2 regions of the Rothia sp. CCM 9419 genome follow, and region 2 is predicted to be linked to the other one. Evidence: predicted binding sites of a transcription regulator. Region 2 holds the regulator's gene; the other holds the start of a gene.
The links. The regulator LexA, encoded in region 2, represses DNA repair genes until DNA is damaged. The targets are predictions, from matches to a motif close to TCGAACANNTGTTCGA.
Positions count from the first base shown of each region.

Region 1: the regulator LexA is predicted to act here: its motif matches at 5,865-5,880, upstream of uvrA (excinuclease ABC subunit UvrA).

Region 1 covers NZ_JBLXXY010000002.1:200,907-217,441, forward strand. Annotated here, with positions in the region: gene ACN08W_RS02835 (ABC transporter transmembrane domain-containing protein) at 1-1,352, shown strand, start outside; gene ACN08W_RS02840 (ABC transporter ATP-binding protein) at 1,345-3,090, shown strand; gene ACN08W_RS02845 (formate--tetrahydrofolate ligase) at 3,193-4,902, shown strand; gene ACN08W_RS02850 (MBL fold metallo-hydrolase) at 5,002-5,685, opposite strand; gene uvrA (excinuclease ABC subunit UvrA) at 5,913-8,783, shown strand; gene ACN08W_RS02860 (lysophospholipid acyltransferase family protein) at 8,953-9,639, shown strand; gene uvrC (excinuclease ABC subunit UvrC) at 9,664-11,664, shown strand; gene rapZ (RNase adapter RapZ) at 11,771-12,670, shown strand; gene ACN08W_RS02875 (gluconeogenesis factor YvcK family protein) at 12,679-13,713, shown strand; gene whiA (DNA-binding protein WhiA) at 13,777-14,745, shown strand; gene gap (type I glyceraldehyde-3-phosphate dehydrogenase) at 15,127-16,131, shown strand; gene ACN08W_RS02890 (phosphoglycerate kinase) at 16,187-16,535, shown strand, end outside.
Region 2 covers NZ_JBLXXY010000006.1:106,086-122,620, reverse strand. Annotated here, with positions in the region: gene pheT (phenylalanine--tRNA ligase subunit beta) at 1-1,280, opposite strand, end outside; gene pheS (phenylalanine--tRNA ligase subunit alpha) at 1,284-2,411, opposite strand; gene ACN08W_RS06565 ((deoxy)nucleoside triphosphate pyrophosphohydrolase) at 2,474-2,950, opposite strand; gene ACN08W_RS06560 (TrmH family RNA methyltransferase) at 2,947-3,843, opposite strand; gene rplT (50S ribosomal protein L20) at 3,998-4,381, opposite strand; gene rpmI (50S ribosomal protein L35) at 4,487-4,681, opposite strand; gene infC (translation initiation factor IF-3) at 4,870-5,502, opposite strand; gene ACN08W_RS06540 (DUF1844 domain-containing protein) at 5,795-6,163, opposite strand; gene ACN08W_RS06535 (SseB family protein) at 6,199-7,086, opposite strand; gene priA (bifunctional 1-(5-phosphoribosyl)-5-((5-phosphoribosylamino)methylideneamino)imidazole-4-carboxamide isomerase/phosphoribosylanthranilate isomerase PriA) at 7,086-7,835, opposite strand; gene ACN08W_RS06525 (hypothetical protein) at 7,860-8,030, opposite strand; gene hisH (imidazole glycerol phosphate synthase subunit HisH) at 8,027-8,728, opposite strand; gene hisB (imidazoleglycerol-phosphate dehydratase HisB) at 8,731-9,354, opposite strand; gene ACN08W_RS06510 (histidinol-phosphate transaminase) at 9,485-10,609, opposite strand; gene ACN08W_RS06505 (LysM peptidoglycan-binding domain-containing protein) at 10,663-11,052, opposite strand; gene lexA (transcriptional repressor LexA) at 11,336-12,046, shown strand; gene ACN08W_RS06495 (ATP-dependent DNA helicase) at 12,120-14,159, opposite strand; gene hflX (GTPase HflX) at 14,156-15,772, opposite strand; gene ACN08W_RS06485 (class I SAM-dependent methyltransferase) at 15,897-16,517, shown strand.

The sequences.
Region 1 (16,535 bases), on a different contig from region 2:
CCAACGAATATATTGGTTGGGGCACGGCCTTTAGAAATATTGCGGCCTTAGACCGAGATTGGAAACGTTACGCTTGCTCCTATATTCCTCAGCTTAAAAACACTTCAGACCCAGGGAATATTATTACGGTCGTCAACAAAGACACCAAAACGGTTGCCTACCTTTATCAGCCTCTTATGACGACGATGAGCGGACTAAGCATCATCGTATTAGGTGCCGTTCAATTGTGGCTCATTAACCCTCTTATCGCGGTGGTCTCTTGCGCTGGTGTGCTGCTAACACTCGTCACTATTACCGTTATCTCTCGTTTTCTTGAAAAACGTGCTGCCTATGCTCGTGAAAAAGTTGGTGTGAACACCTCCTACGCTTCTGATATTTCAAGTGCGCTAAGAACTATTGTCGGACTTGGGGTACAGCAAACAATGATGAGCCGATACCGTCAAACCGCTGTAGAAGTCCGCCATTCGCAGCTTTCCTATCAACGTTTGCAAAGTTGGAGTGCTTTTAGCCGAGTCTTCCTGATTGGCATGACGACCATGGCGGCTGTTGCTCTGGCACTTCGTGGAGAAATCATCGATGCACACTGGGTAACCACTATTCCTGCTGAACAGTTAGTGACCGTCACCGGAATCATCTCGATGATGGTTTCACCTGTATGGTCAATGGAATTTTTCTTGTACATGTGGCGTCAAGCTCGCGTCTCACTTTCCCGCATCGAAGAACTTAAAGAACGCACCCAAAAAACATTTCACCATAATGGGGATAAGCCTGCGACCCAAAACTATGAGAGTAACCTATCTTCAGGAAGAGTGCATTACCTCAACCCGAAAAAATATCAGCTCAGTGCCGAACACCTTGCTGACGTTCTCACTCAAGAACTGCAACAACGCTACGGGGCGCATAACGTTCTTCTCTCTCGCTCTCAACCGATGATTTTTGCAGGAACGCTAGAAGAACATCTGCAATTGGGGCAAACAGAAGAAATGACTCAAGAACGTATGAGCCAGCTCCTCGAACTCAGCGACGCTCAAGAAATTGTTCATAGGCTAGACCCACAACGAACCGGAGATTATGCTCAATGTCTGATTAACTCTGAAGGCACTAATCTTTCAGGAGGGCAACGTCAGCGACTAGGGTTAGCTCGCGCTTTGGCACAGAATAAAACACACCTGGTTCTTTGCGAACCTATTAACTCCGTGGACGAACCGAGCCAGCGTTTCATCCTCGACCGATTAGAAGAAGAATGTTGTGAAGATGGCCTTCTAGAACATCTTCACGGCGTTTATATTGTCAGTACTACTGTTGAAACAGAAAAACGTAGAATCCTTCAAGAAAGCATGATCGATGGCTAAACTTCTTCCCATTGCTCCGGCACAAACAACATGGAAAATTGTTGCTCGATCGATTTTTGCGACACCTCAACGCGTATTCTGGATTTTTATACTGTTTACTCTTTCCTCGCTAGCTACTCTCATAACACCTTGGTATATCGGAAAACTGGTTGATGCCGTACTTAATCAGGAACTGCGCACCTACCCCTGGCAATCTTTGGCATATATCGCTATCTCTGTGGTGATATCAGCATGGTTGACGCGTCAATGGCTCTATCAAAGTCAAATTATTGGTACACGAGTTCACCAAGATTTAGGTGTTCAACTGGTTGAATCGTCGATGAACCTCGACGCTCAAACTATTGAAGACGCCGGAAGCGGAGACCTCGTATCCCGTATCACCAACGATTTAGAAGCTATTCGAGATATCATTACCAGCGGTATTCCAGAACTCACCGCCACCATTATTCGTATCTTTATTTTTTGTGGCTCTATTTTTGTGTTATCTGTGCCGCTAGGTATGGTGACCATCCCGATGCTATGCTTTCTCGCAATAAGTCTGAGGTTCTTTCTGCCCAAAATTGCTCAGGGAATGCTGAACATTGCCGGACGATCTTCAGAACTGACTACCGTCATGACAGAAAACGTTCGAGGTGCACAAACTATCCGCTCTTTAGGTGTGAGCCAACATCGTCAAACAATACTTGACCAGCGTATTGACGCTTTTTATGACGACACCTACCGTCTTGTGCAAGTGCGTGCCACGTTCTGGGCGGTAAACGCCTTCAACAACTATCTTCCGCTATTGCTCACCATGCTGTGGGGATACTATTGTGTGCAGCAGGGTTGGGCTACTTGGGGTGAAGTATCTACCGCCGCAATTTTGATGTTCTCTTTACGAATCAACGTCGAAATCATGACTTTCTGGATTACCAGAATGCGTGAAATGACCGTAAGTATGGGGCGTATTTGCGGGGTGATTGACCTATGCTCACAACAGCAACATCGTCGCCAACAGAATCACCAAAAATACTCTGAAACAGTACCTCACACAGCTACGGTACATATTGAACAGATGAGCTATGGTTACACTCCGGATAACCATGTGATTCACCATATTGACCTAGATATTCCTGAAAGACAGTCTTTAGCTCTCATTGGACGTTCTGGTTCTGGTAAAACAACTCTCGCACGGCTAATCGCTGGGTCGTTGACAGCATCTTCCGGGCAGATTGCTGTTCTGGGCGAACGAGTAGGCGACGGGCGATACCCCACCACACCGGCCGCAGACGGTCGCCCCCGACTACTAATTTGCACCCAAGAAGCTCACCTGTTCCTTGGAACTATTGCAGAAAACCTTAATATGGTCTGTACTCAGGCGTCAGAGGCTGAAATGTATCACGCCCTTGAAGCTGTTGGTGCCTCATGGATTCACCACTTCAATGACGGATTACACACCCGAGTTGGGGGAGAGCACTCCGCCGACAACGCGGTAACCCTCAGCGAACAGCAGATACAGCATATTGCTTTAGCTCGTATCGTTTTAGCTAATCCACATGCTGTGATTTTGGACGAATCAACAACTGCCTTAGAACTAGAACAAGCACGTCAGAGCCTGAACGCTATCTTTAAAGACCGAACGGTTATCATTATTAGCCACGATGCACGTATTACGAGCCTTGCCCAACGAGCAGTGCTTTTAGAAAACGGCAGTATCGCCGACATGGGTGAGACCGAAGAGATTTTGCGTCAAGCTTGAACAGTACAACGCCAAAAAGTTCTTCACGAACCATAGTGTTTTAGGTCATGTTCAACATAAGATAGGAGACGAGAAAAACTCTCAACAGAGAAGGAACACCTCATGGCACAACCATTTCCTAGCGACCTAGAAATCGCACAGCAAGCAACTCTCAAACCAATTAACGAGATTGCTCAACAAGCAGGCATCAACGAAGACCGCCTCGAAAATTATGGAAAGTACGTAGCAAAAGTTCTTCTAGACGAAACAACTAATGCGCACACCGCACAAGCCCGCAATTCCAAATATATTGTTGTTACTGCCGTAACACCGACCCCACTTGGTGAAGGGAAAACCGCAACCTCTGTCTCACTAGCTCAAGGAATGGGGCAGATTGGTAAGAGCGCAATGCTCACCCTGCGACAGCCCTCCATGGGACCTACGTTCGGTATCAAAGGAGGCGCAGCCGGTGGCGGATACTCTCAGATTGTCCCCATGGAAAAGCTAAACCTTCACCTCACCGGAGATTTCCATGCGGTAACAGCCGCACATAACATGCTCGCAGCCATGATTGATAACCACCTGCATCACGGCAATGAGCTAGGCATCGACTCCCGAAGTATCTCATGGCGTCGAGTTCTCGACATCAACGACCGCTCCTTACGCAACGTCGTAATCGGGCTTGGCGAGAGAATGGACGGAGTCCCTCGAGAAACCGGCTTCGATATTACCTCCGCCAGCGAAATCATGGTAATTCTTTCTCTCGCAAAATCTCAGCAGGACCTCCAAGAACGCCTTGGCCGTATCGTCATCGGATACACTCATGAAGGTGAGCCCGTTACCGCCAAAGACCTCAAAGCAGACGGCGCGCTCGCCGTTATTCTTTCTGACGCGATACACCCCAACCTCATGCAAACCCTTGAACATACTCCCGCACTGATTCACGCAGGCCCCTTTGGTAATATCGCCACAGGAAACTCCTCAATCCTTGCCGACTATGTTGGGCTTGAACACGCGGATTACGTGATTACAGAAGCTGGTTTCGGTGCAGACATGGGAGCAGAACGCTTCTTCAACGTCAAATGCCGTGTATCAGGTCTTAAACCTGATGCAGCAGTTCTTGTTGTGACGGTACGTTCACTCAAATCTCATTCTGGACGATACACCATCACACCGGGCAAACCTCTTCCACCAGAGCTTCTGGAAGAGAACCCACACGATGTAGAAGCTGGCGCAGCAAACCTCAAAAAACATTTAGATATCGTTCGCAGCTTCGGAGTACAACCTGTCGTTGCCATCAACGCTTTCCCTAGTGATTACCCTTCAGAGCATGAGGTGATTGCGCGTATCGCTGAAGAATCAGGTGCCCGTGTTGCTATCCACCGTGGCGTTGCTGAAGGTGGACGAGGGACTGTAGAACTTGCAGAAGCAGTCGTTCAAGCATGTGAAGAATCGCATGAGCTCACCTTCACCTACAATGACGACGACTCCCTCGCTGAAAAGCTTCAAAAAGTTGCTGTCAACGTATACGGCGCAGACGATATTGAGCTGAGTGCATCTGCTCGAAAACAATTACGTCGTTTTGAAGAGCTTGGTTACGGGAAACTTCCGGTTGTTATCGCAAAAACACACCTTTCAATATCTTCTGACCCCAAACTCAAAGGCGCACCTACAGGTTGGACTATGCCCGTACGCGAAGTGCGTCTGGCAGCGGGAGCCGGATACGTTTACGCCATTTGTGGCACCATGCGCACCATGCCTGGGCTAGCTAAATCTCCAGCAGCTGAGCGCATCGGTTTTGACGCAGAAGGAAAAATTACTGGACTGTTCTAAACCAACAGTCTGTACTCCTATCACGACATATAGCTGGTGGTGGAGAACCTTGTAAGAGGTTCTCCACCACCAGCTATATGTACAACATAGTGTGTTTGACTACCAGCCGCGCTCTTTCCACTGCTCTAGAGACGGACGCTCCTGACCTAACGTCGTGCCCTTCCCATGACCTGGAAGAACCACCGTGTCATCCGAAAAAACATCAAATAATTTTGTGGTGACATCATGAAAGAGAGAACAAAAATCTTCTGGAGAATCTGTTTTACCGACTCCACCAGGGAAGAGAGAATCGCCAGAGAAAATAACTGTCGGAAGACCCTCAGCTGTGAGAACATATGCAATAGAACCAGGGGTATGACCTACTAAAGAAATGGTTTCTAAACGATACGAAGAATACTCAAAACGCTCTTGACCATGAAGCTCGTGATGTACCCGATAATTTTCTTGGGACTCAATAGCCTGAATATCTGCTGCCCCAGCATACGTTCTTGCACCAGAGGCCTCAGCAACAGCTTCTAAAGCGCGGATATGATCCCAATGCCCGTGGGTTGTAAAAATAGTCGTAATCCTTGCCGAACCGCCACCATCTAAAACATCATGGCATGCAACGTCACGGGCAAAAGAACATAGACGTTCAGCATCCGCTGCAGCATCAATCATGATTTGCTCACCACTGCGAATATTGGTGAGTAGATAAACATTATTTTCCATCTGCGAGACGGACAATGAACGAAGCGTTATATCATCAGTCGAAAAAAGAAGAGTACCGAGAGAATCTGTCATGGTATGTAGTCTACTTGGAAAACTTGCTCTACCAGAAGCTCTATGACAGACCAAGACACTACCCGCTCCAACCTAAAACCCAGTATTCTAGACGAAAAAGAATCCCCATGAGTGAAGTTATGTGTGTCAAACTTTTGCGCCCCTTGCAACGTAGAGTAGTCAAAGCACCAGAAAACACTTAGAATATATCTTCGAACACATAGATAGTTTTAAGGCTGAGGAACACCATGGCAGAGACAACTGCACATCAACGAAACCAAGAACATATCCACGTTCAAGGTGCACGAGAAAACAACCTCAAAAATGTAGACCTCGTTATACCAAGAAACTCCATGGTCGTTTTCACCGGACTCTCCGGCTCCGGAAAATCTTCACTAGCGTTCGATACCATCTTCGCTGAAGGGCAACGCCGCTACGTAGAATCCCTCTCAGCCTATGCACGAATGTTCCTCGGACAAGTAGATAAACCTGACGTAGATTTTATTGAGGGCCTCTCACCCGCAGTTTCCATCGACCAGAAATCTACCTCAAAAAACCCTCGCTCTACCGTCGGAACTATCACCGAAATCTACGACTATATGCGCCTTCTCTGGGCACGTATCGGACACCCGCATTGCCCCGAATGTGGAGAAGAAATCTCACAACAGAGCCCTCAACAAATCGTTGACCAGCTCATGGCACTACCCGAGAAAACCCGTTTTCAAGTGTTATCTCCCGTCGTCTCAGCACGTAAAGGAGAATTCGTCGACCTCTTCCTAGAACTCTCTGCACAAGGTTTTTCTCGCGCTCGCGTCGACGGAGAAAACATTCAACTTTCTGACCCACCAAAACTCGCTAAACAATATAAACACACTATTGAGGTTGTCGTAGATCGTCTCGTCATTAAAGACAGCATCCAACAACGTCTCACAGACTCCATCGAAACCGCTCTTAAACTGAGCGAAGGAAACGTACTCATTGACTTTGTCGATGAAGATGAAAACTCACCGAAACGTACACGACGTTTTAGCGAGCATTTAGCATGCCCTCAAAATCATCCTGTGCAAATGGAAGAAATTGAACCGCGTGTATTCTCCTTCAACTCCCCATTTGGTGCGTGTTCTGCTTGTGACGGTATTGGGTTTACTCTCGAAGTTGATGAAGACCTGATTATTCCTAATCCTCAAGCAACGATTCGTGAAGGCGCAATTGCTCCGTGGTCACAAGGTAAAGCAACCTCCGAATACTGGATACGTTTGCTAGAAGGCCTTGCACAGGAACTTGACTTCAGCCTTGATACTGCATGGAATAAACTTCCCGCAAAGATTCGTCAGAGCATTCTAAAAGGTAAAGATTATAAGGTTACTGTCTCGTATCGAAATCGGTTTGGACGTGAACGACGCTATACCTCTGGTTTTGAAGGCGTCTACGCATACATTAAACGTAAACACGAAGAAACCGAATCTGAATGGTCTAAAGACCGTTACGAACAATATATGCGTAACGTTGCGTGCTCTACCTGCGGGGGAGCACGTCTCAACCGCACGATACTGGCGGTTACTGTAGGCGGAGCTTCCATCGCCGATATTACGGAGATGCCGCTACGAGAGGCTCTTGAGTTCATGCGTTCACTTTCTTTGAGCGAACGTGAAGCGCACATCGCCGACCTCGTACTCAAAGAGATTGACGCACGTCTGCAGTTCTTACTTGATGTGGGACTAGACTATCTGACATTAGGGCGTGCTGCGTCTACGCTCTCAGGCGGTGAAGCGCAGCGTATTCGTCTAGCCACTCAAATAGGCTCTGGCCTTGTTGGTGTTCTTTACGTTTTAGATGAGCCTTCTATTGGGCTTCACCAAAGAGATAATCGACGTTTGATTGAGACGTTAACAAAATTGCGGGACATGGGAAACACTCTCATCGTGGTAGAACATGATGAAGACACCATGAAAGAAGCGGACTGGATTGTGGATGTTGGTCCTGGTGCTGGTGAACATGGTGGGCGAGTCGTTCATTCTGGAACCTATGAGGAGCTGCTCAACAATACAAAATCGCTGACTGGCGACTATATGGCAAAACGTCGTGTCATTGATATTCCCAAGGATCGTCGTGCCATTGATAAAAAACGTATGCTCAAGGTATGCGGGGCACGCGAAAACAACCTCAAAAATATTGATGTTTCGTTCCCTCTCGGTGTTTTAACCGCGGTGACGGGTGTTTCTGGTTCAGGTAAATCCACCTTGGTCAATGACATTCTTTACACGGCATTAGCTCAGAAACTTAACGGAGCTAAGCAAGTGCCTGGACGTCACACAAAAATTGTTGGTTCTGAACATCTCGATAAGATTATTCACGTGGATCAGTCTCCCATTGGTCGTACGCCTCGTTCTAACCCCGCAACATATACTGGGGTGTTTGACCATATTCGTAAACTTTTTGCTGAGACTCAAGAAGCAAAAATGCGTGGTTATCTTCCTGGCCGTTTTTCGTTTAACGTCAAGGGTGGACGATGCGAGGACTGTTCTGGCGATGGAACTCTTAAAATTGAGATGAACTTCTTGCCAGATGTGTATGTTCCGTGCGAAACCTGCCACGGCAAACGATATAACCGCGAGACCTTAGCGGTCTTGTACAAAGGTAAGAGTATCGCTGACGTTCTTGAAATGCCGGTTGAAGAGGCTGCTGAATTCTTTGCCGCTTTTTCTCCCATTGCCCGCCATCTGAATACTTTGGTTGATGTGGGCTTAGGCTATATTCGGTTAGGGCAGCCTGCTACAACGTTATCGGGTGGAGAAGCTCAGCGTGTTAAACTCGCATCTGAATTGCAGAAACGTTCTAATGGGCGTTCTATCTATGTTCTTGATGAGCCAACAACGGGTCTGCACTTTGAAGACATCCGAAAGCTACTACATGTACTTCAGGGGCTTGTTGATAAAGGAAACTCTGTCATCACTATCGAGCATAATCTTGACGTTATTAAATCTGCTGACTGGGTGATTGATATGGGCCCTGAAGGTGGTAGCGGTGGCGGAACTGTGATTGCAGAAGGTACTCCCGAAAAAATTAGTACGGTTGAGGGGTCTCATACCGGCGCTTTCTTAGCAGAATTGTTGAACTGACCTTCTCGGGTGTGTTACCAAAATATCTGAGATTGATTTTCAATGGTCATGCTACGTTATGTACGCATAAGGTGAGCTTACGGTTGCTATGATTCTTCTAACTGACTATGGAAAATATGATGTCTTGGGATGTTGATAACAAATCTCTAAACATCGTGGAGGGAAGCTGATGCGACTATATCAGAACACTCAAAAGACCATTACTTTTCTTTTAAGAACTGTATTTCGCGCACGGGTGACAGGATTAGAGAACTTTCCTGAGCATGGGCCTGTGATCGTGGCTTCTAACCATTTAGCTTTTTTGGACTCCGTGATTATTTCAGCTCTCATGCCTCGAAGAGTGGCGTTTCTTGCAAAATCAGAATACGTTAACACTCCGGGGATACGCGGGAAAATCATGAAGAAGCTATTTGACGTCATTGATATTATTCCGGTGAATCGTTCTGATCGTTCAGAATCGATGAAAGCCTTAGAGCGCGCCTTAGCGGTATTAGAAGAAGATCGCGTATTTGGTATTTATCCGGAAGGTACACGTTCTTTAGACGGACGTTTATACCGTGGAAAAATTGGTGTGGCATGGTTAGCGCATATGACAGGTGCTCCGGTTATCCCTATTGGTCTAATTGGTACTAATCGCCTTCAGAAACAGGGCTCGATGATGGTTTATCCTCGACGTTTTACTGTGCGTGTCGGAAAACCGTTATATTTTCCTCGCACTGGTGAAAAAATGAGCGGGAAGATGCGTCGAGAAACAACCGATAAAATCATGGATGAAATTGCTCAGCTTTCGGGACAAGCTCGAGAAAATGTTTATAACGTTTCGCCTTCAGCGTCTCGCGATGGAGGAAAAGTTTAAGGCTATCGTAGAGAAAGGTTACGTGTGGCAGATCCAGCAAGTTATCGTCCTGCATCGGGGCAGATACCTACCTCGCCGGGGGTTTATCGTTTTCGTGATGAACACGGCAGAGTAATCTATGTTGGAAAGGCTAAAAACCTTCGCAATCGCCTGAACTCGTATTTTCAGCAGGTCTCAGCGTTAAGCCCTAAAACTTATGCGATGGTGCATGCTGCTTCTTCGGTGGAGTGGACTGTTGTTAAGAATGAGATTGATTCACTTCAATTAGAGTACACCTGGATTAAAGAATATAAGCCACGATATAACATCGTTTTTCGTGACGATAAAACATACCCGTATCTTGCGATTACGATGAAAGATGCTTTCCCTCGTGTGCAGATTATGCGCGGAGAGAAGAAGAAAGGTGTCCGATATTTTGGTCCGTATACACAGGTTTGGGCTATCCGCGAGACCTTGGAGACTCTACTAAAAGTATTTCCATTGCGTACCTGTTCTGCTGGGGTGTTTCGTCGTGCTCAAAAAACAGGACGTTCGTGTCTTCTGGGATATATCAACAAATGCTCAGCGCCGTGTATTGGTCGTATCTCTGAAGAGGAACACTATGATTTAGCGCAACAGCTATGCCGTTTTATGAGTGGTGGTTCTGAGAAGTTTATAGCTGAGCTAAAACAGCAGATGAAGGCGGCTGCCGCTGAACTAGATTTTGAGAAAGCTGCTGGTTTGCGTGATGACCTTCTAGCATTAGAGAAGGTTTTTGAACGGAATACGGTTGTTCTTGCTGATAGTACTCACGCCGATTTTTTTGCTTATGCAGGTGATGAGTTAGAGATTGCGATTCAAGTATTTTTTGTTCGTGCGGGCAAGATTCGTGCTCAGCGCGGGTGGATTGTTGAACGCTCTGGTGAAGAAGAAGACGCTGCCCTAATAGAGAAGCTCTTGATGCAAGTCTATGGAGAATATGTGTTGGGGGAATCAGGAGAGCATGATGACCAAGAACGAAATGAGTTTGAGATTCCTCCTCATATTGTTGTTCCGGTTCTTCCCGAGAATCAGAGCCGTTTAGAGCAATGGCTTTCTCAATGTCGTGGTTCGTCGGTGCGGATTACGAGCTCTCCGCGTGCAGAGCGCCGTGAGCTGTTAGAGACCGTTGAAGAAAACGCACAACAGTCTTTAGCTGTTCATAAGTTACGTCGTGCTGGAGATTTGACGACTCGTTCAGCGTCTTTGGTGGAGCTTCAAGAAGCTTTGGAATTGGACGTTCCTTTATTGCGCATCGAATGCTATGACATTTCTCATATTCAAGGTTCGCATGCGGTAGGGTCAATGGTTGTTTTTGAAGATGGGCTACCTCAAAAAAATCAGTACCGTAAATTCACAATTTCTGAAAAGAATGCTGGCGATGATGTCGGCAGTATGTATGAAGTCATTACACGACGTTTTAAAAGATATCTTCACGAAAAATCTGAAGGGACGAAGATTTCTTCTGCCTCTGACTCGGGTATAGAGCGCTCTGCACCAAAGTTTGCGTATCCTCCTAACTTGCTGTTAGTAGATGGTGCGAGCGCTCAGGTGGCTGCGGCTGAACGTGCCCTAGCAGATTTGAATATTGAGGGTGTGTATGTTGCGGGTATTGCTAAAAGACTAGAAGAAATATGGGTTGTAGATGATGAGTTTCCGATTATTTTGCCTCGTTCGTCGCAGGCTCTTTTCTTGATTCAGCGTATCCGTGATGAGGCTCATCGTTTTGCGATTACTTTTCATCGTTCTCGCCGTGCCAAGGCGATGGTTGCTTCTGTATTGTCAGGTATTGATGGTCTGGGGGAGAAGAAGCGTCAGGCATTATTGGATTATTTTGGGTCTTTAGCAGAAGTCAAAAAAGCTTCGTTGCAAGAGCTTCAACAGGTGCCAGGTGTGGGGCCTTCTCTGGCTCAAAAAATTGTTGATTATTTTGCGGCTGAACAGCAGAGTGTTAGTGCCGGAACTGCCGGTGTTGATATGTCTACGGGAGAACTTTTAGATAGCTAAGTTTTAGTTTCATCATGTACGGTAGTAGCTAGGAGTAGCATCGGTGTAAACTAATACATATTTTAGTTTTGGAGATGTTCTCAGAGCTGACGAAAGAGACAAAGCTATGGTTGATACTCATAACCTCGAAGTAGTGAGGGAAAAACGTCCTGAGATTCTCGTCGTAACGGGTATTTCTGGGGCTGGACGAAGCACCGCTGCCAATGTCCTCGAAGATGAGGGTTGGTATGTTGTTGATAATATCCCACCGCAGATGTTGCAGGCTCTAGCTGATTTGGTGATGCGTGCCCCTGATGCGATGCCGCGTCTTGCTATTGGTATTGATGTGCGGGCACGTGCGTTGTTTAATGATTTGCCGAGTGCTATTGATACCTTGCGTAAGTCTAATGTGAACTTCCGGATGTTATTCCTTGACGCTAAAGATGAGGATATTATCGCTCGATATGAGTCTCAGCGTCGTCCTCATCCGTTACAGGGTGAAGGGCGTGTTGTTGATGGTATTGCTCGTGAGCGTAAGATTTTTGAGGCTTTGAAAGAAGCCGCTGATTCTGTGATTGATACTTCTGGAAAGAATGTGCATGAGCTTGCTCATGTGATTCGTTCGATGTATTCTTCGAGCAAACCTGGTGTTTTGAATCTGACAGTTATGAGCTTTGGATTCAAGTATGGTGCCCCAACTGATGCGAACTATATGGCAGATATGCGTTTTATTCCGAATCCTCATTGGGTTCCGGAATTGCGTCCTTACACTGGTGAGGATGCTCCAGTTCGTGACTATGTGATGGAGAACCCTGGAACGATAGAGTTTCTTGAGAACTATATGAAGACTCTGAAACCTGTTCTGAAGGGGTATCGTCAAGAGGGTAAGCATTACGCCACGATTGCTATTGGTTGTACCGGCGGTAAGCATCGTTCTGTTGCTGTTTCTACAGAGATTGCTCGTCGTCTCCGTGAATTGCCTGATGTGAATGTGAATCTGCAACATCGAGATATGGGGCGAGAATAACAGTGAGCATGTATCAGTTACCTACCGCTCCTATTAAGTTACCTGAGAATCTGAGAACTTTTAAAGATCGTTCTCGTCGTCATCGTCCGGTGAAAGTTGCTGCTCTTGGTGGCGGGCATGGTTTATATGGCTCGTTATCTGCTTTGCGTCACGTGACTTCTGATTTGACGGCTATTGTGACGGTTGCTGATGACGGTGGTTCTTCTGGTCGGTTACGTCAAGATTTTGGGGTGTTACCTCCAGGAGATTTGCGTATGGCGTTGAGCGCTTTATGTGATGATACTGATTGGGGTCGGACGTGGCGTGATGTCATGCAGCGTCGTTTCCATTCGACGGTTCAGAATCCTTCTAGTGGTTTAGAAGATCATGCTTTAGGCAATCTGTTGATTGTGACCTTGTGGCAACTGCTTGAAGACACTGTCGCTGGTTTGGACTGGGCTGGGGCTTTGCTGAATGCTCGTGGTCGGGTTCTGCCGATGTCTTGTGAACCGTTGGTCATTGAAGGCGATGACGTCCGTTATGATGATGCTGGAGTGCCAGTGGTCGAGCATGTTGTCGGTCAGGTTAATGTTGCTAAGGTGGCTCGGGCTGAGAATGTGAAGCTCACTCCTGAAGGTGCTGAGGCTTGTGAAGAGTCTGTTCAATCGATTCTTGAAGCTGACTGGGTGATTCTCGGTCCTGGTTCTTGGTTTACATCGGTTCTTCCTCATTTGTTATTGCCGGGGATTCGCGATGCATTATTGCAGACTGAAGCGAAGATTTGTGTGGTGATGAATCTTGAGCTGGAGGATCGGGAAACTCTGGGAATGAGTGCTTCTGAGCATCTTCGTATTTTGCGTAAATACGTTCCAGAATTTAGGCTTAACGCGGTGATAGCGGATTGTGACGGTATGGGCTCACCTGATGAGCTTAATAAGGTTGCAGCTGAGTTGGGCGGTAAGGTTTTTTGGAGATCTGTGCGTAATAGTGTGGAAAGAAACGTGCACGACCCGCTTAAGCTTGGAGCGGCCTATCAAGAAGTGTTTAGAACTTATTTGTCGTAGCGGTATTTCACTGTTGTTTATGAAGGTGACATCGCATCTATATGTTTTTGGAGGAATTGCCGTATGGCACTAACGGCTTCGGTTAAAGAAGAACTTGCCCGCTATGAATCGACGAAGTCTTCGGTTCGTAAGGCTGAGGTCTCAACTATTTTGCGTTTTACCAGTGGTTTGCATTTGGTGTCGGGCAAGATTGTGATTGAGTCTGAGGTGGATCTTGAATCTACTGCTTTGCGTTTGCAATATAACATTGCTGAGATGTATGGGCGTGAATCTGAGATTACGTCGGTCTCTGGTGGTGGTTTACGACGAGGTGGTCGTTATATCGTTCGTGTCACTAGTGGCGGTGAAGCATTGGCTCGTCAGACTGGTCTTTTAGATAGTCGTGGTCGTCCTGTGCGTGGTTTGCCTCCTGCCGTGGTGAACGGTTCGTTAGCTGATGCTGAGGCTGTGATGCGTGGTGCGTTTTTGGCTCATGGGTCTTTGACGGAGCCTGGTCGTTCTTCAGCGTTAGAGTTTACGTGTCCCGGTCCGGAGGCGGCTCTTGCTTTGGTTGGTGCTGCTCGGCGTCTTGACGTGATTGCTAAGGCACGTGAGGTGCGTGGCGTGGATCGTGTTGTCGTGCGTGATGGTGAGACTATCGGCATGTTGTTGGAACGTATGGGTGCTAATGAGACGTTGAATAGTTGGCGTGAACGTCGTGCCCGTAAAGAAGTTCGAGCTACGGCTAATCGTTTGGCTAATTTTGATGATGCTAATTTGCGTCGTTCTGCTCAGGCTGCTGTTGCAGCTGGTGCTCGTGTGGAGCGTGCTTTGGAGATTCTTGGTGATAGGGTTCCGGAGCATTTGCGATATGCGGGGGAGTTGCGTGTTGCTCATAAGCAGGCGTCTTTGGATGAGTTAGGGCGTTTGGCTGATCCTCCTATGACCAAGGATGCTATCGCTGGTCGTATTCGTCGTTTGTTAGCTATGGCGGATAAGCGTGCTTCTGAGTTGGGAATTCCTGGTACGGATGCTGGTCATGGTGATTTGTAGCCTGTAGATATAAGCAGGGCTCATGGGTCTGAGGTTTTGCCTCAGGCCCATTGTTTTTGTGGGATAGGTACACGCATCAATGTGGGGATATGTGTGTATTGTGTATGCTGCTATTCCTCTTTGAGGGATAAAAACTGTAAAAAGCACGAAAAACAACAGTTGTTTTGGGGATAAAACGGAGTTTTCCAAAAATTCACCAAATAAAACTACAGAAACACACCCAAACTCACATATTTTGTCGTAAGATATTAACAGAACCGGACGGAAGCCCAAGGAACTTTAGGGCTAAACCACACAAGGTAAGGTTCTAAGGTCGAGAAAGTGAGACTTTCGCTTTCCGTCCTCTAATAATTCACTGAATAATGAGGAGTTTGATTCCCAGTGACTGTACGTGTAGCAATTAACGGCTTTGGCCGCATCGGTCGTACCTTCTTCCGCGCAGCAGCAAAAGATGGCGCAGGATTCGAAATTGTCGCAGTTAACGACCTAACTGACGCAAAAACTTTGGCACACCTGCTCAAGTACGATTCCATCATGGGCACCTTCGAAAGTGATGTTCAGGTCAAAGACGGCAACCTTGTTGTTGACGGCAAAGAAATCAAGATTCTTGCAGAGCGCGAGCCTGCAAACCTTCCTTGGGCAGACCTCGGCGTAGACGTTGTTCTCGAATCCACCGGTCTTTTCACCGAGGGCACCAAAGCTAAAGCTCACATCGAAGCTGGCGCAAAGAAGGTTATCCTTTCTGCACCCGGTAAGAACATCGACGGCACCTTCGTCATGGGTGTTAACGACAGCGATTACGACTCTGAGACCATGCACATCGTCTCTAACGCATCTTGCACCACCAACTGCCTTGCACCTATGGCAAAGGTTCTTAACGACAAGTTCGGTATCGAACGCGGCTTGATGACCACCATCCACGCATACACTGCTGACCAGCGTCTACTCGACGCTCCTCACCGCGACCTTCGTCGTGCACGTGCAGCAGCGTTGAACATGGTACCTACCTCCACCGGTGCAGCAGCAGCAGTTGGACTTGTTCTTCCTGAACTCAAGGGTAAACTCGATGGCTTGGCAGTTCGCGTTCCTACCCCCACCGGCTCTGTTGTTGACTTGACCTTCGAAGCTTCTAAAGAAGTTACCGTTGAAGAAGTTAACGCAGCAGTACGCGAAGCAGCTGAAAACGAATTCGCAGGCATCATCAAGTACAATGAAGACCCCATCGTTTCCAAGGACATCGAAGGTGAGCCTATCTCTACCGTATTCGACGCACCTTTGACCAAGGTTATTGGCAACCAGGTTAAGGTCTTCGCATGGTACGACAACGAATACGGTTACGTATCACGCCTTGTAATGTTCACCAACAAAGTCGTAGCAGCTCTCTAATCTAGACTGCCTTTTAGGTACTCTGTCTCAACCAACTGTATTGGAGAAGAACATCATGGCACACGCTCTCGATGAACTCATCGCTGAAGGTGTATCGGGCCGTCACGTTCTCGTTCGCTCAGACTTGAACGTGCCACTCAAAGGCACCACTGTTACTGACGACGGCCGTGTCAAAGCATCACTGCCAGTTTTGAAAAAACTAGCAGACGCTGGCGCACGCGTCATCGTTACCGCTCACCTCGGTCGCCCTAAAGGCAAAGTGGATCCACAATATTCCATCGCGCCAGCAGCCGCACGCCTTGCAGAACTAGCAGACTTCAACGTCGTTGTTGCAACTGACGTTGTCGGTGAAGATGCACAAGCTAAAGCTGCTGCTCTGAAAGATGGTGAAGTGCTCGTTGTAG
Region 2 (16,535 bases):
TTCACGTCGCTAGACTCTGAAACGATAGTTGCCCCAGCAAGCTCCACCAATAGTTCAACAGCACGCTGAGCGGCAGCTGCCTGTAACGCAGAATCTACACCACGTTCAAAACGTTTAGAAGCATCTGAAGAAAGCTTATGACGGCGTGAAGAACGAGCAATAGAAACCTCGTCAAAACGTGCAGACTCAATCAGAATCTCAGTAGTTTCAGTCGTCACCTCAGTACTTGCTCCCCCCATCACACCGGCAAGAGCAATAGCACCAGAATCATCACAAATGACAAGATCTTCAGGGTGTAAAGTACGTTCTTTCTCATCAAGAGTACGAAGGGTTTCACCTTCGTGGGCGCGACGTACAGACAACGATCCAGAAAGTTTCTGTGCATCATAAAAATGGAGTGGCTGCCCTGTCTCTAACATGACATAGTTCGAGATGTCTACAGGAAGAGATACCGAACGGATTCCTGCTAAACGTAAACGAGAAGCTAGCCATGGTGGGGTGGGAGTGTCTGCCAAAACACCCGTTACTTTACGCGTCACGAAACGGGTACATCCAAGTTTTCCGTGGATAGGTGCATCATCGTTCAGAGAAACTGCTGCTTCTGCTTGGTGTGTTGCTGGTGCACGTTCTGCTAGTTCTACGACAAAGTCGTTGAAGGGTTCTCCAACAGCATGGCAGTATTCGCGTGCGATACCTCGGATAGAGAAAGCATATCCACGGTCCGGGGTGACGTTAACTTCTGCTGCTTCATCGTATAGGCCCAGCAATTCCATTGCGTCAGTACCAATTTCGGGGTCTAGACCCAAATCAGATAAGACGATAATCCCGCCGGTGTCTTCTCCTAAGCCCAGTTCACGAGCGGATGCAAGCATACCAGCTGATTTGTGACCGTATGTTTTACGTGCGGTAATAGCAAAACCGCCAGGTAGTACAGCGCCGGGGAGCGTCACGACTACTTTATCGCCTACGCTAAAATTATGGGCGCCACAGATAATTCCCTGAATACCAGATTCTTCAATCCCTTTACCGGTGAGGGTTTGTGTCTGTCCCTCAGGGACAACACGCACCTGACACCAGTTCACGGTTTTGCCGTTAGAGTGAGTTTCTGGTTCTTGAGAGAGAACTTGTCCGACAACAATCGGCCCTGAAATTTCGTCCGTAGGGCGGTGAACGTCTTCTTCTTCTAAGCCAACCTTCACCAAGGTTTCCATAACGTCTTCGGAACGTGCGTCTTCAGGGACTGGTGCGTATTCACGCAACCATGAAAGAGGTATCCGCATCTTTTAAATCTCCATTCCAAACTGCTGTGAAAAGCGAACGTCGCCTTCGATAATGTCGCGCATATCTTCTACTCCGTTGCGGAACATCAAAGTTCTTTCAATACCCATACCAAAAGCAAATCCGGAGTATTCTTCTGGGTCAATACCTGCTGCTCGGAGCACCTGCGGGTTAACCATGCCACAACCGCCCCATTCAATCCAACGAGGACCGCCCTTAGCACCAGGGTGCCAAAGGTCTAGTTCGGCAGAAGGCTCTGTGAATGGGAAGTAATTGGGGCGTAAACGAATTTTTGCGTCGTCACCAAACATTTCTCGAGCCATGTGTTCGAGAGTGCCTTTAAGGTCTGCCATGGTGAGCCCTTTATCTACGGCAAGACCTTCAATCTGGTGGAATACTGGTGTATGAGTTGCGTCGAGTTCGTCAGTACGATACACCTGACCGGGGCAGACAACATATACCGGGAGCTCACGAGTGAGCAAGGAACGCATTTGCACTGGTGAAGTGTGAGTGCGTAGCATCAAATGTGCCTGTACAGGTTCGACGAAAAATGTATCTTGTAGTTCTCGAGCGGGGTGATCTGGCGGGAAGTTCAAGGAGTCGAAGTTGTACCATTCTGATTCAACTTCAGGACCGTCAGCAACTTCCCATCCCATAGCCACAAAAATATCGGTGAGACGATCTTGCAAAATGTTAATAGGGTGACGTCCGCCTAGTGCACGACGTGCAGAAACAGCAGTAACATCTACAGCTTCCTCAACGAGAATGCGGGCCGCATGTTCTTGTTCAAGCTCAGCATTACGCGCTTCAATGGCTTGAGTCAGACGTCCACGTGCCTGCCCCATGAGTTTGCCAATCTCAGCTTTGTGCTCTTTAGAGAGGTGACGCATCTGCTTATTCGCAAGAGTGAAACTTCCCTTATCACCAAGGAACGCTAAACGTGTTTGTTTTAGCTCGTCAAAAGTACTTGAAGATTCTTCAACGGCAGCTAATGCGCGTGAAAGTTCTTGGGAAAAAGCATCCTTCACTCGCTCTAATCCCTGCACAGAATCTGCTTCAAGAACTTCTTGAAGGTTCGCCAGAATATGGTAAGACTCTGGCAGATTGGTGCTTTCAGATAATGAATCAGTCATTAATAACTCATCTCGTTGCATAGTGTACAGCGCGGTATGCGCCTTCTATTCTCGTCTTCATCCTAGTTTAGTGTACCTTCAGCGTTCTCTGTACACGGTTCACTCAGGTAAGAGCTTGTTGTCATCTTAATCAGTTGTTGAACAATTGGGTAATCTGCCGGTATCCAGTCAATAGATAATAGATCGTGGTTGATATCGACCCATTGTATTTGTTGGTGTCCTTCAATCATGTGGACTTCTCCTGACGAGATGGTACAGAACCATACACGCATAGCAGCATGCTCCGATAGCGCCCAACCTTGTCGGTGAGGTCCTGTAATTTCTTGGCCAAGAGTGACGTGTATCGAAAGTTCTTCGTCGAGTTCACGTGCTAAGGCTTGTTCACAACTCTCATCTGCCTCAACTTTTCCGCCAGGAAACTCCCATAAACCAGCAAGTTCTTTGGGAGCATGACGTTGCCCAATCAGAAGTCGAGTAGGTTTCTCAAGAGAATCTACGATAGCCCCACCAACAACTTGGAGAGGAAAAATCTGGGTCATTTTTTCGTTCCGTGTTGCGCTCGAGCTGAAGCATAGAGACACAGTGCAGCTGCCACACTAACGTTGAGAGACTCTGCAGAACCATGAACCGGAACTGCAACGCGCTCATCAGCTAGAGTTTTCTCATCGGTGCTTAGCCCTTGAGCCTCATTACCAAAAAGCCATGCTGTCGGTTGTGACAGATCGTATGAGCTTTCGTCGTGAGGAACTGCCCATCGTTTAGCTGCCGCAATATCCGATAATTCGTCAAGGTCCAGCGCACCATAACCATCTGCAGCAAGAATACCCATACCGTAACGACGTGCAGTATCAAGAAACTCTGTGAGCGCAAGGTTACTTATCACAGGAAGGTGAAAAAGTGACCCAGCAGTAGAACGTACCGTCTTGGGGTTATAAATATCTACGGTGTCAGTGGTGGTCACGATTAAATCTGCGCCGGCGGCATCTGCGGCACGAATGATGGTGCCGGCGTTACCGGGATCTTGCAAGCGTGCAAGTACAGCCACCAATTGCGGTATCTTTCCTTCAGCGAAGAAGATACGTGATAGGTCAGGTTCTTGAATGAACGCTACCGCAATCATGCCTTGTGGGGTGACGGCGTCTGACATGGCTTCAAGTACTTCTTCAGTCACCATACGCATGAAGACTTTACGTCCTTGTTCTGGTGTTGGCGTGCCATGTACTTTTTCGAGTAGTTCAGCAATATCACGGTGACGGTCGAAGGCACGTTCTGTGATGTATACGGCGTCAAGAAGTGGGGTATGAAGATGTGAGGTGAGGGCTTCACGCACGGCTTGTGGGCCTTCTACGAGAAATTGTTTTTTCTTATTGCGCCCACGACGTGTTGCTAGTGTTGCAATATCTTTAACACGGTCAGCCTGAGGGTTTTCCATGACAACGGGGGTACTTAAACGTTTTTTAAAATCCACGGTCTCCACTCTACCGGATATATATTTTTCTGTATCTTTTACCATGTAAAAGCCCAGAATACGATTGTGCCGTTCTCTACATGTAGTAGAGAACGGCACAATCGTATTCTTTTAAGAATTATTCACCTTTAGGTGCAGAAGTGTCCTCAGGCAAGTTGTTCTTAGCAATCTCTACAAGTGCAGAGAAAGCTGCCGGTTCGTTGACTGCTAGTTCAGCCAACATACGACGATCAACTTCAACCTCAGCAGCTTTCAAGCCCTGAATGAAACGGTTGTAGGTGAGGCCTTCAGCACGAGCTGCAGCGTTGATACGCTGAATCCATAGGCGGCGGAAGTCACCCTTCTTTTTACGACGGTGGTCGTAGCTGTAAACCAATGAATGGATGACTTGTTCTTTTGCCTTACGGTAAAGGCGTGAACGCTGTCCGCGGTAACCGGATGCGCGTTCAAGAATTACTCGGCGCTTCTTATGCGCGTTAATCGCGCGTTTCACACGTGCCACGTGTGTCTCCTTCGTCTTATTGTCCTTGCTAGCTGATGCCAGTCAAGGAGCGAGTCTAAAAAGTTATTGCCCGTTGAGGCACAAGTTTCTCAAAGATGAGATGGCTTATTTACCCAACATCTTTTTGATGACCTTAGCCTGACCGCCGGTAACAATCTGGTCAGAAGCCAGACGGCGGGTGAGGCGAGAGGACTTGTGCTCGAGGTAGTGGCGACGGTTGGCCTGCTGGCGCTTAACCTTGCCGGTACCGGTGAGCTTGAAGCGCTTTTTAGCACCAGAGTGGGTCTTCTGCTTCGGCATAGCTGCCGTTCTCCTTACGTTCTGCTTTTGGAGGGTATCCAAAAGAACTCTTGAGCGAATTTCTTCGCATGTACAAGGTAGGTTCATGTTTTCTACGGAAACTGAGAAAACATGACAATCGGAAAGACACCTGCAACGTTCAAATAACACTGCTAGATGGCTATCCGCGCCGTTTCTACTTTGTTATTCTATTCCGCTTCAGCTTGCGCCTGTGCCTTGAGCTCTGCTGGCATTGCATCTGCCAAAGAGTTCTTCACAGGAGTAGCCTGAGTAGTGTCGACACGTTCGCGACCCTTGCGTCCGCCTGAGCGTTGTTGTGCTTCTTTACGTGCTTCAGCTTTACCACGAAGCGGAGAAAGAACCATTACCATGTTACGACCGTCAATTCGGGGGGTTGACTCTACAGAACCAACCTCGACCAAATCGTCTGCCATGCGCTCTAGCAACCGCACACCCATCTCGGGGCGCTGCTGTTCACGACCACGGAATTGAATCATCGCTTTGACTTTGTCACCGCCAGATAGGAAACGACGCGCGTGTCCCACTTTAGTTTCATAGTCATGAGTATCAATTTTGAGACGGAAACGGATTTCCTTCAAAGAAGCGTTAACTTGCTTCTTTCGGGATTCACGTGCTTTAACTGCGGCTTCGTACTTGTACTTGCCGAAGTCCATGAGCTTACATACAGGCGGTTTCGCTGATGGTGCGACCTCTACGAGGTCCAAATCAGATTCTTGCGCAAGACGCAAAGCATCTTCAACACGAACAATGCCTACCTGCTCGCCGCCTGGCCCAACGAGGCGGACCTCTGGGACACGAATACGTTCATTAATGCGTGGATCGCTAATGAGTAGCTCCTGTTAGCTCAGTGGGTTTCCCCGTGAATAATAATCAGTACATAGAAGATGTAAAAAACACCTTCGATGCACAGCAAACGAAGGTGTACTTCTCAAGTATTCACTCTTATGAACACTTGGAATAACCCGTCAACCTAATCACATGGATGAATGTGGCTGAAGCAGGTGGGAGTAGCCTCCGCTTGCAAACTATGTACAGTCTATCGGCTTTACGCATGCATTTCAACGCAAAACACAAAGATGCTCACAAGATAGGTCACATTACAGGACCAGTGAACTTCTCCCCTGGGCCTTGTCCCGGTGCATCAGGAATCATCGACGCTTCACGAAAAGCCAACTGCAAAGTTCGCAAACCGTCACGCAACGGAGCTGCATGCTGAGAACCAATTTCAGGGGCAGCTGCCGTCACCAACCCAGCAAGAGCCGTAATCAGTTTACGAGCCTCATCCAAATCCTTAAGGTCTTGAGCGTCCTCACCCTCAGCTAAACCACATTTCACAGCAGCCGCACTCATCAAATGCACCGCAGCCGTTGTCATAATCTCTACAGCAGGCACCTCCGCAATATCACGCACCTGCTCCTGAACTTTTTTCTGCTCCTCATCGAACGAATACCGCTCAGACATATATCCTCATCTCTACCGAAAAAACGATGAACTCTTTATGACGAATACGCCATGGATAAAACTAACTGCACAGAGTCTACCTGCTGCCCGACCAACTCATCCGACGCCAAACGCCGTTGAAACTCTTCCAACACAATATTTAGCTCTGATTGAGTCAGGCCAGGAACCAGCTCCACCATCATCTTCAGCTCTGGCCCAGCACCGCCACCAGAAAGACGTTGCCCCTCAGCCGTCTGAGAGGCAACACCGTCACCAGCTACAGCACGGACACGGACAATACCGCTACCCTCTGGAATCAACGCATTCAACGCTTCTTCTACGCGCGCATCAGCATATGAGGGAATCCAAGGCTCACCCTTAGCCAATGCCCATAATGCAGGACGGCGCACCACAAATGTTATCGGCTCACCCGGATCAACAACCAACAACTGCTGTCCATCTTCTACCGCAGAAAGAGCAGTCTTTCTCATCGAAGCCGCAACAGGACGCGCATCAGGATGCCATCGTTGCAAAGCTTTCACATCGGTAAAGACGGGAAGAGCTTTTCTCCCATCGGGCGCTTGGATACTTACTAACGCCATATCTGCTTCTTTATCGGCAACGAGACCTTCATCAGTAACAACCGAATGAGATACCTCAGCAACCACGGGAACAAACACTCGACATTGGCTTAGAGCACGAACAACATCTTCTTCCCGACAAGAACCAGAAACGAACTTCTCAAAAACCTCAGCAATAACAGCATCACGCGCACCATCATCCTCAGAAAATTGATGACGGTGACTCGTTCCTTCACCTAAATTTCGCCCCTTCCAAGGCTGCCCACCCGTATCAGTTTCGCCCCCAGCACTATTGAGCTGAGCTTGAATATGAGCGGGCAAAGAACGCGACGCAGGAGGCTTCGAAGAATGATGATTGCTCATTATGGTGCAACGTTCTGCGCTGGATAGCCAGCAACGTCCAAGGCTTGTTCTAAAGTGAACTTTCCAGCATAAAGAGCCTTACCCATGATGGCACCCTCAACACCATAAGGAACTAATTCCCGTAATGCGCGAATATCTTCAAGGGTAGAGATACCGCCAGAGGCAACCACCGGCTTATCGGTTCTTTGCGCGACCTCTTTAAGAAGCTCAAGATTAGGCCCACTCAAGGTGCCGTCCTTTGTCACGTCTGTTAACACATAGCGAGCGCAACCGTCAGCTTCTAAGCGTTCTAGTACGTCCCACAGGTGACCGCCGTCTTTAGTCCAGCCGCGAGCAGCTAAAGTTGTTCCACGCACGTCGAGCCCCACAGCAATTTTCTCACCGTGTTCTGCGATAACTTTTCGAGTCCATTGAGGATTTTCGAGAGCTGCAGTACCCAGATTAATGCGAGCAGGGTTCAAAGACAGTGCGCGCTCTAGAGACTCATCATCACGAATACCGCCCGACATTTCAATATTAATATCGAGGTGTTTAGCAACAGAGGTGAGCACCTCAAGGTTATGTCCACGACCAAATGCTGCGTCTAAATCAACAAGGTGGAGCCACTGTGCGCCGGCATCCTGCCATGCAAGAGCTGCCTCAACAGGATTACCATACCCAGTTTCTGAGCCGGCTTCGCCCTGCACCAAGCGTACTGCTTGCCCATTTGCAACGTCCACGGCGGGAAGAAGTTCTAAAAGATTTGTCATCGCATATTCCTTAAAAGTAAAAGTTTAGTTGTAGGCAAAGAGGACGTATCCCCCATAGCCGATGAACAGTAAAGCCACACACAGCATCGCGACCTGAACGACAAGAGGAACTTTTTGCTGTCGTAGAGAAATTGTGCCACCAAGGCAAAAAGCTCCCACTAACATCAACAAGCTTCCAGAGAGAAAAGGGCTCATTGCTCCTTCCCTTCTGAGGAGTTAAGGCGCCCCGTGCGAGGCAAAGAATTAATCCAGTTCCGTAAGAGGCGAATACCGGCGTGAGAAGACTTTTCTGGATGAAATTGTGTTGCACTCAGCGGACCATTTTCGACAGCTGCAACAAAGGGCACGCCGTGAGTAGACCACGTCACCTGTGGGGGCAACATCGCTTCATTATTCTGGTCAAAAGACCATTCTTGTACAGCATAGGAATGCACAAAGTAGAAGCGTTCGTTTTCGATTCCGTCAAAGAGCACTGACCCTTCGGGGGCAGAGACAGTATTCCACCCCATATGTGGAATAACTTCAGCACGTAGTTTTTCAACCGTACCTGGCCACTCTCCCATACCTTGAGAAAGCACCCCGTGTTCGTTACCTTGTTCAAAGAAAATCTGCAATCCGACGCAAATGCCTAGTACAGGGCGTCCACCAGCAATACGCCGGCCAATTAGACGAGGAGCATCAATTTTTTTCAGACTCGTCATCACCGCGTCGAAGGCTCCGACTCCTGGCACAACCAAACCGTCTGCGCCAAGCACATCGGATTCTTGGCGAGAAAGAATTACGTCAGCTCCGGCTTGCTCTAAAGCACGCACAGCAGAACGAACGTTGCCAGCACCATAATCTAAAACGACGACAACGGGTTTGTCCTGAGAGGATTGAACGCTTACGCCCATGGTTAGAGCGCCCCCTTCGTGGAAGGAATACCAGAATGACGAGGGTCAGGTTCAACCGCTTGACGCAACGCACGTGCAAGTGCTTTGAACTGTGCCTCTGCAATATGGTGGGGGTCTCGCCCTCCTAGCACCGTCATATGCAAGCAGATTCCTGCGTGGTAAGCGATAGCTTCAAGAACGTGGCGAACCATCGAACCGGTGAAGTGCCCTCCGATGAGGTGAAATTCGTAGCCTGCTGGCTCTCCCGTGTGCACCAGATAGGGGCGTCCTGAAATATCAACAACACATTGTGCTAATGCTTCGTCCAAAGGAACTGTTGCTTGCCCAAAACGACGGATACCAGCTTTATCACCAAGAGCCTCGCGTAAGACTTCGCCGATGACGATGCCGGTATCTTCTACCGTATGGTGCACGTCGATATGGGTATCACCACTGCATTTGATCGTCATGTCAATCAGGGAATGTTTCGCAAGAGCTGTGAGCATATGGTCGTAAAAAGGCACGCTAGTGTCGATGTCAGAACGTCCTTCGCCGTCTAAGTTTATTTCAACGAAGACAGAGGACTCGCTCGTTGTGCGTTCTAGTCTGGCGGTGCGGGGGCCAATTCCTGTAGTGCTTGCTGGCATTGGTTACCTATATATTCTTGGTTTATATGATGTACACGTCAGGTATCTATCGCTACTAGGTGACAGATACCTTAGTTTTAGTGATAGTTCAGGAGAAATGTTCTACTACCAGAATCATCTCACGATGATGTTAGCAAGATGCGGGTAGTTCTCCAGAATGTTCCAAATACTTCTTAAGACTTTCAAGGAAAGCTGTTGTTTCTGATGCTGTTCCGGCAGTCACTCGCAGATGTCCTGCGATGCCGTTATCACGGACTAAGATGCCGTCGTCAAGGAGCCATTGCCAAGCTTCTTTTTCGTTACGTAGTCCAGCAAAAAAGATAAAATTAGAATCTGATACGGCTGGCTGTAGCCCGTATTCTTTGAGAGTTTTTACGATACGGTCACGTTGGTTTCTAATATCTTGCACGTTAGCGAGCAGTCCTTCTCGGTGGCGCAAGGCGGCTATTGCAACAGCCTGAGTGACACTAGAAAGATGGTATGGCAAACGTACAAGTCGTACCGCATCAGCAATTGCAGGGTCTGCAGCGAAGTATCCTAGTCGGGCACCGGCAAAGGCAAAAGCTTTACTCATGGTACGGCTTACGACTAGTCGAGGGCGCCCCGGAAGAAGTGTTAGCGCGTGCGCAGAGGTATCTTGAGCGAATTCAGCGTATGCTTCATCCACGATGGTAATGCCATCATGTTCTTGCATCGCATCATAGACAGCTTCGATAACATCTAGCCCAAGCCCTGTTCCCGTGGGGTTGTTAGGAGAACACAAAACCACGATATTTGGTCGATGTTCTTGAATTTGAGCTACGGCAGATTCGAGGCCAAGAGAGAAGTCGGAGCCACGTTGCCCAGCGATGAAGCGAGTATTTGTCCCATCAGCTAAGAGAGGGTACATCGAATAGGTGGGAACAAAGCTCATGACGCTTCGCCCAGGCCCGCCAAACACTTGAAAGAGTTGTTGTAGCACTTCGTTAGAGCCATTAGCAGCCCAGATATTCTCAGGTTTAAGACCGTGCCCTAGATACTGGGCAAGTTCTTCGCGAAGAGTCGTAAACTCTCTATCGGGGTAACGGTTAAGGGTTTGCGCCACTGTCGCAATTTCTGAGCTGATTGCGTCAATCACTTCTTGAGGCATAGGGTGCGTATTTTCGTTGACGTTAAGGGTAATGGGAACGTCAATCATGGGAGCACCATATGGAGAGCGCCCTCGTAAGTCGTCACGAATAGGTAATACTGAAAGGGGGTCTAATGCTTCATTCACTCTTACAGTCTAACGAGAACAGATACCCCTCGCATATTCTTCTCTTATACTTCTCATAATGAGTAAAGAGGCACTTCAAGTTTTTGCCCAACATCTAGGGATGTTGATGATAAATCATTAATGTGCATAATGTGAAGCAAAACGTCACGAACGTCCATACCGGCAGAATGTTCTTCGGCAATACTCCATAAAGTATCCCCGTATCCAACCGTAACTTGCTCCGTCACCTGTTGTAATTCTTGCATCGTTGAAGCATGAGCGGTATTTGCGAGGTAGAGAGAAGTCAATAAGGTCAATATTGCTATGAAGCAAAGAGCTATACCCAACAAGAAGGAAATACGATACTTACCCCAGTAAATACCTGAGGCGTTCTGCGCATTTGGATGTGAAGCACCTGCGGTACGTGTAGACGCTGAACTCTGAAGATACAGAACGTTTGACATATTTCCTCCTGATAGCAATAGAGCTATATATCGAATATTCACCCTGAATAAATCGAAACTATGTTCTATATAGTACATATGTTCTATCAGAAAATTCGAATATAGTCGAGAAAAACTAGAACAAATGTTTGAACTTTTTCGATACGTGCCATACTCTTGTCCTAACACTGTTTATTGGCAGGTAGTGTTTAACGACTTTTAAAATCCCCTATCTCAGCAATGGCTAGGGGTGCTACGCCAGAACATCATTAGACAGGCCCCTCAATATGGACAAAGGAACGCCGTGAGCGATAACACATACTCCAGCGCTACTATTGCGCCACAATCTGGCAGAAAACCTCTCAGTTCGCGTCAACAACACATCTTGACTGCCATCTCTGAAGCTATAGACACCCACGGTTACCCCCCTTCAATGCGAGAAATTGGTGACATCGTAGGTCTCGCATCCTTATCATCAGTGACACACCAACTCTCACAACTAGAAAAATTAGGCTACATCCGACGAGACCCCAAGCGCCCACGAGCCATCGAAATACTCGCAGAAGAACAAGAAACAACTGAAGAAAAAAGCACCGAATCGGTCATCGTTCAGTTACCAACACCTCAACACAACAGCGAAGATTTTGCGGTAGTACCCCTAGTCGGAAGAATCGCCGCAGGCGGTCCCATCACCGCAGAACAATCCGTCGAAGACGTCATGACATTGCCACGCCAAATCGTTGGCAACGGAGACTTATTCATGCTCCACGTCAAAGGAGACTCCATGATTGATGCAGCAATCTGTGACGGAGACTGGGTTGTCGTCCGTGCACAACACACCGCAAATAATGGAGATATCGTTGCAGCACTCCTCGAAGACGAGGCAACCGTCAAAACTTTCCGCCAACGCGACGGACACACCTGGCTACTACCACAAAACACCCGATACGAACCCATACTCGGCGACAACGCCACCATCATGGGCAAAGTCGTATCAGTATTACGAAGTCTCTAATACCAAAACCACATAAAAAATATATTGGGTGTATTCCTGCCTCTAACAGGAACACACCCAATATTTTTATGCGCTAACTCACTTGTGCATGCAAGCGATGCAAAGCGCCACATACAACATCAGTTCTTGTAGTCTTCCAAAAAGGAGGCAAAGCACTCATCAAATATCCAGAATACCGTTGAGTAGCCAACCGAGAATCAAGAACAGCAACCACACCACGATCATCACTAGAACGAATCAAACGCCCCACACCCTGAGCCATACGAACAGCCGCATATGACGCAGAAACACTCATAAAACCGTTACCACCACGAGAAGCAACAGCCCGAGTACGAGCCTGCATCAAAGGATCGTTAGGGCGAGGGAACGGAATACGGTCAATCAGCACCAAACGGCAAGAATCCCCCGGCACATCAACACCCTGCCACAAACTCATCGTCCCAAAAAGACACGAATCTTTATCCTCAGAAAATTCCTTCACCAAAGAGCCAAGCGAAGACTCCCCCTGCACCAGAACAGAAACATCAGTATGTTCACGAAGATACTCCGCAGCTTCTTCAGCCGCACGCCTTGAAGAAAAAAGCCCCAAAGCACCACCGTTAGAAGCCTCTACCAGCTCACGCATACGCTCTAATTGAGCAGTAGAAATCCCCTGAGATGGTTTAGCAATATCAGCAGCAACATACAACAGACCTTGCTTAGGGTAATCAAAAGGAGAACCAACATCTAGCCCCTCCCAACGAGGAGCACCGGCACCACTTAACCCCAAAGAATGAGCAACCATATCAAAGGACTCCCCCAACTTTAATGTTGCAGAAGTCAATACCACAGTTCGCCCATCAAAAAGCCCATCACGCATCTGCATCGCAACCGATAAGGGAGCAATATATAACGTTGCGGGGTCATCATCAGAAGCAGGAGCATAACCACGCCCAGCTTCCCACGATTGTGGACGAGATAACCACACCACCTCATGATGCTCATCAGCGCCCAATAACCGTTCCGCTATCTCTAATAACTCAGACAGCGCGCTACGAGCTAGCTGACGAGGAGCATCACTATCTTTAGAATCACTTTTCGTATCAGATAATGCTACACGTGCAGCTTCACGCACCAGCTCCACAGAATGAGCAATACTCTCCGTCAAGCCACGAGGTAAAAGCTCTGCAGCAACACCACGTAAAGACGTTTCTAAAGCGCTACCAGCATGCTCTAAAGGATCAGAACTAGCTTTCGTGTGTTTACGCACCAAACGAGCAGCCGAATATACCATTCCGGCAGAAAGAGATCCCGTCACAGCACCCGTCACACGGTCTGCCAGCTCATGTGCCTCATCAATAACAACAACCTCATGCTCCGGCAAAACACCAATACCTTCAAAAGCATTAATCGCTAAAAGAGCATGATTCGTAATAATAATGTCTGATTGAGCGGCCTTCTCACGTGCAAGCTCACTAAAGCAAGACTCCACCAAAGGACAGCGTTTACCCAAACATTCAGCAGCAGATACAGAGACTTGACGCCAAGCACGGTCAGAGACACCGGGTTTAATATCGTCCCTGTCACCAGTATCAGTTGTCTGAGCCCACTGACGAAGACGCAACACTTCCTGACCAAGACGGCCAACAGAACCACTGGCCACATCTGCAGCGAAAAGAGTGTCCTCTTGTTCATCCTCAGGGTAACCGCCCTCAAGCTTATGAACACACACATAATTATTACGGCCCTTGAGAACAGCAACATCAGTTTGCCCCTCAGGAACATTCGAAAGGGTTTCTAAAAGTCGCGGTAAATCACGATTGATAATCTGTGTTTGCAACGCCAAAGTCGCCGTCGCAACCACAATAGGCTTATCCGAAAATTGAGCATAATGAACAGCAGGAATCAGATAGCCCAAAGACTTTCCCGTTCCCGTACCAGCTTGGACCAGCAGATGACGTTTCAGTTCAAAGGACTGAGCCACATGAGCGAGCATTTTCCGTTGCCCAGCACGCTGTTCTCCCCCGCTAGAAGCAATCACATGATCGAGTAGTTCAAGAGCAGGCTTCGCTCCAGGCAACGTCTCAAGCTCTTCTCCAGTAGGAGCGCTCACTGGTTCTTCACAAGAACTCATCGAGAAGAAACCTCAACAGCACCATCCTGACGAGCTTGTTCAATCTCTGGTCGTAAGACTTCCATCAATTCGTCGTCTAAAGCATATTCTGCTAGTTCAGAGGAAAGTTGTTCACGAACCAGCACTTGAATATATGTCCCATCAGAAACAAAAGCTGTTGATAGAATCTCTGCATCCCACTGGTGCAAACGAGAAACGACCTCACCATGCGTATATGGGATAAGCAGATTCAGCTGAACCGAAGGGCGTGGAATACGCTTCGCAATAACCTCTTGAAGCTCCGCTATCCCCTGCCCCGTACGAGCAGACACCACCACAGTATCTCGCTCACGTTGTTGCACACGTTCAAGTACCATCGGGTCAGCGGCATCTGCCTTGTTCAGAACAATAATCTCAGGAATCTCGTGTGCATCCACTTCGTGTAAAACTTCACGAACCGCCTTAATCTGCCCCTCAGGATCAGGGTGAGACCCATCGACCACGTGCACAATCACATCAGCATCAGCAATTTCTTCAAGCGTAGAACGGAAAGCCTCTACCAGCTGAGTAGGTAAAGAACGCACAAAACCTACCGTGTCAGAAAGCGTGTACCCCACACCATCAGGTGTCTGGGCTTTACGTACCGTAGGGTCAAGAGTCGCGAATAAAGCATTCTCAACGAGGACACCAGCATCAGTCAAACGGTTCAACAAAGAAGACTTACCAGCGTTGGTATAGCCAGCAATCGCCACAGAAGGAACGTCATGACGCTGACGGTTCAAACGCTTGGTCTGGCGAGAGGGCGCCATCGCCGCAATCTCACGACGTAGCTTTGCCATGCGAGCGCGAAGACGACGACGGTCCATCTCAATTTTAGTTTCGCCAGGACCACGAGAACCAATACCCTCACCCGACGCGGCACGTCCACCTGCCTGACGAGACAGAGATTCACCCCAACCACGCAAACGAGGAAGCATATATTCAAGCTGAGCCAACTCAACTTGAGCTTTACCCTCACGGGACTTTGCGTGTTGAGCAAAAATATCAAGAATCAAAGCAGTACGGTCAATGACTTTGACCTTCACAATATCCTCTAACGCACGACGCTGAGAAGGAGCCAACTCTGAATCAACAATAACAGTATCAGCACCAGTCGCCTGCACAATATCTTTAAGTTCAAGTGCTTTACCTGAACCGAGAAAAGTACCCGGATCTGGTTTTAAACGACGTTGAATAATGCCGTCCAAGACTTCTGAACCCGCTGTCTGCGCCAAGGCAGCAAGCTCACGCAAAGAATTTTCTGCATCGGCAACGGTACCTTCTGTCCATAATCCGGCAAGAACCACACGCTCTAGACGAAGCTGACGGTACTCAACCTCTGTAACGTCTTCAAGTTCTGTTGATAGACCCGCAACACGTCGCAAGGCTCGACGCTCAGCAAGATCTTCTTGAGCGCCATCATAGTGTGAATGTTCAATATCCACGGCAGATATTTCGCGTGCTTGTTCGTCCAAAACACGCGCCCCAGAACGAGAAGATGCAGAACGCCCAAGAACACGGTCTACTGTTTCCCTCAACAGTTCGTCGCTAGGGAGTTTCTGAGGATTCTGCTCATTAAATTCAGAAGTATTCATAGTACCTTTCGTCAATCTGCTCTCATTCTACAGCCCTTATTCAGTATGAAGCCACGATATTTCTTCGAGCTCAGAGGAAGAAGGTTCAAGCGCCAGCTTCTGTTTTCCCGTAAAGTAGTGAGCTATGGTTGCCGAACATTATTTTTCCGCTACACCCAATAGCGATTTCTCCCCTCGTGAAATTGACGTCACTCTAGCAAACCAACGAGTACGAGTACAAAGCGCATCAGGTATTTTCAGTCCCAGCGGTATCGACAAAGGCACCGCAATACTCCTTGAAAATGTACCCGAGCCAGAAGGCACCTCTTTTCTTGATATCGGCACAGGGTGGGGCCCTATTACCCTGACCTTAGCGTTAAAAAACCCTCAAGCTCAGGTCACCGGTGTTGAGGTTAACGAACGTTCTGCGCAGCTCACCCGTACCAACGCGCAAAAGCTAGGGCTGACCAATGTGACGGTCTACTCTCCAGAGGAAGTACCTCAAGATTTACGGTTTGACACCATCTGGTCTAATCCACCTATCCGTGTAGGAAAAGATGTCCTACACAATATATTACGTACATGGATTCCACGGTTAAACGTGGGCGGATGCGCATATCTCGTGATTCAAAAGAACCTCGGGGCAGATTCTTTACAAAAATGGTTAGCACACGAATTAGAAGAACAGCCACAGGGAACTTTTCACGTATCACGCTACAGTACCTCTAAGGGGTTCCGAATCCTTGAAGTTGTTCGCAACGCTTAATTCGCAACGCTTAAAAAG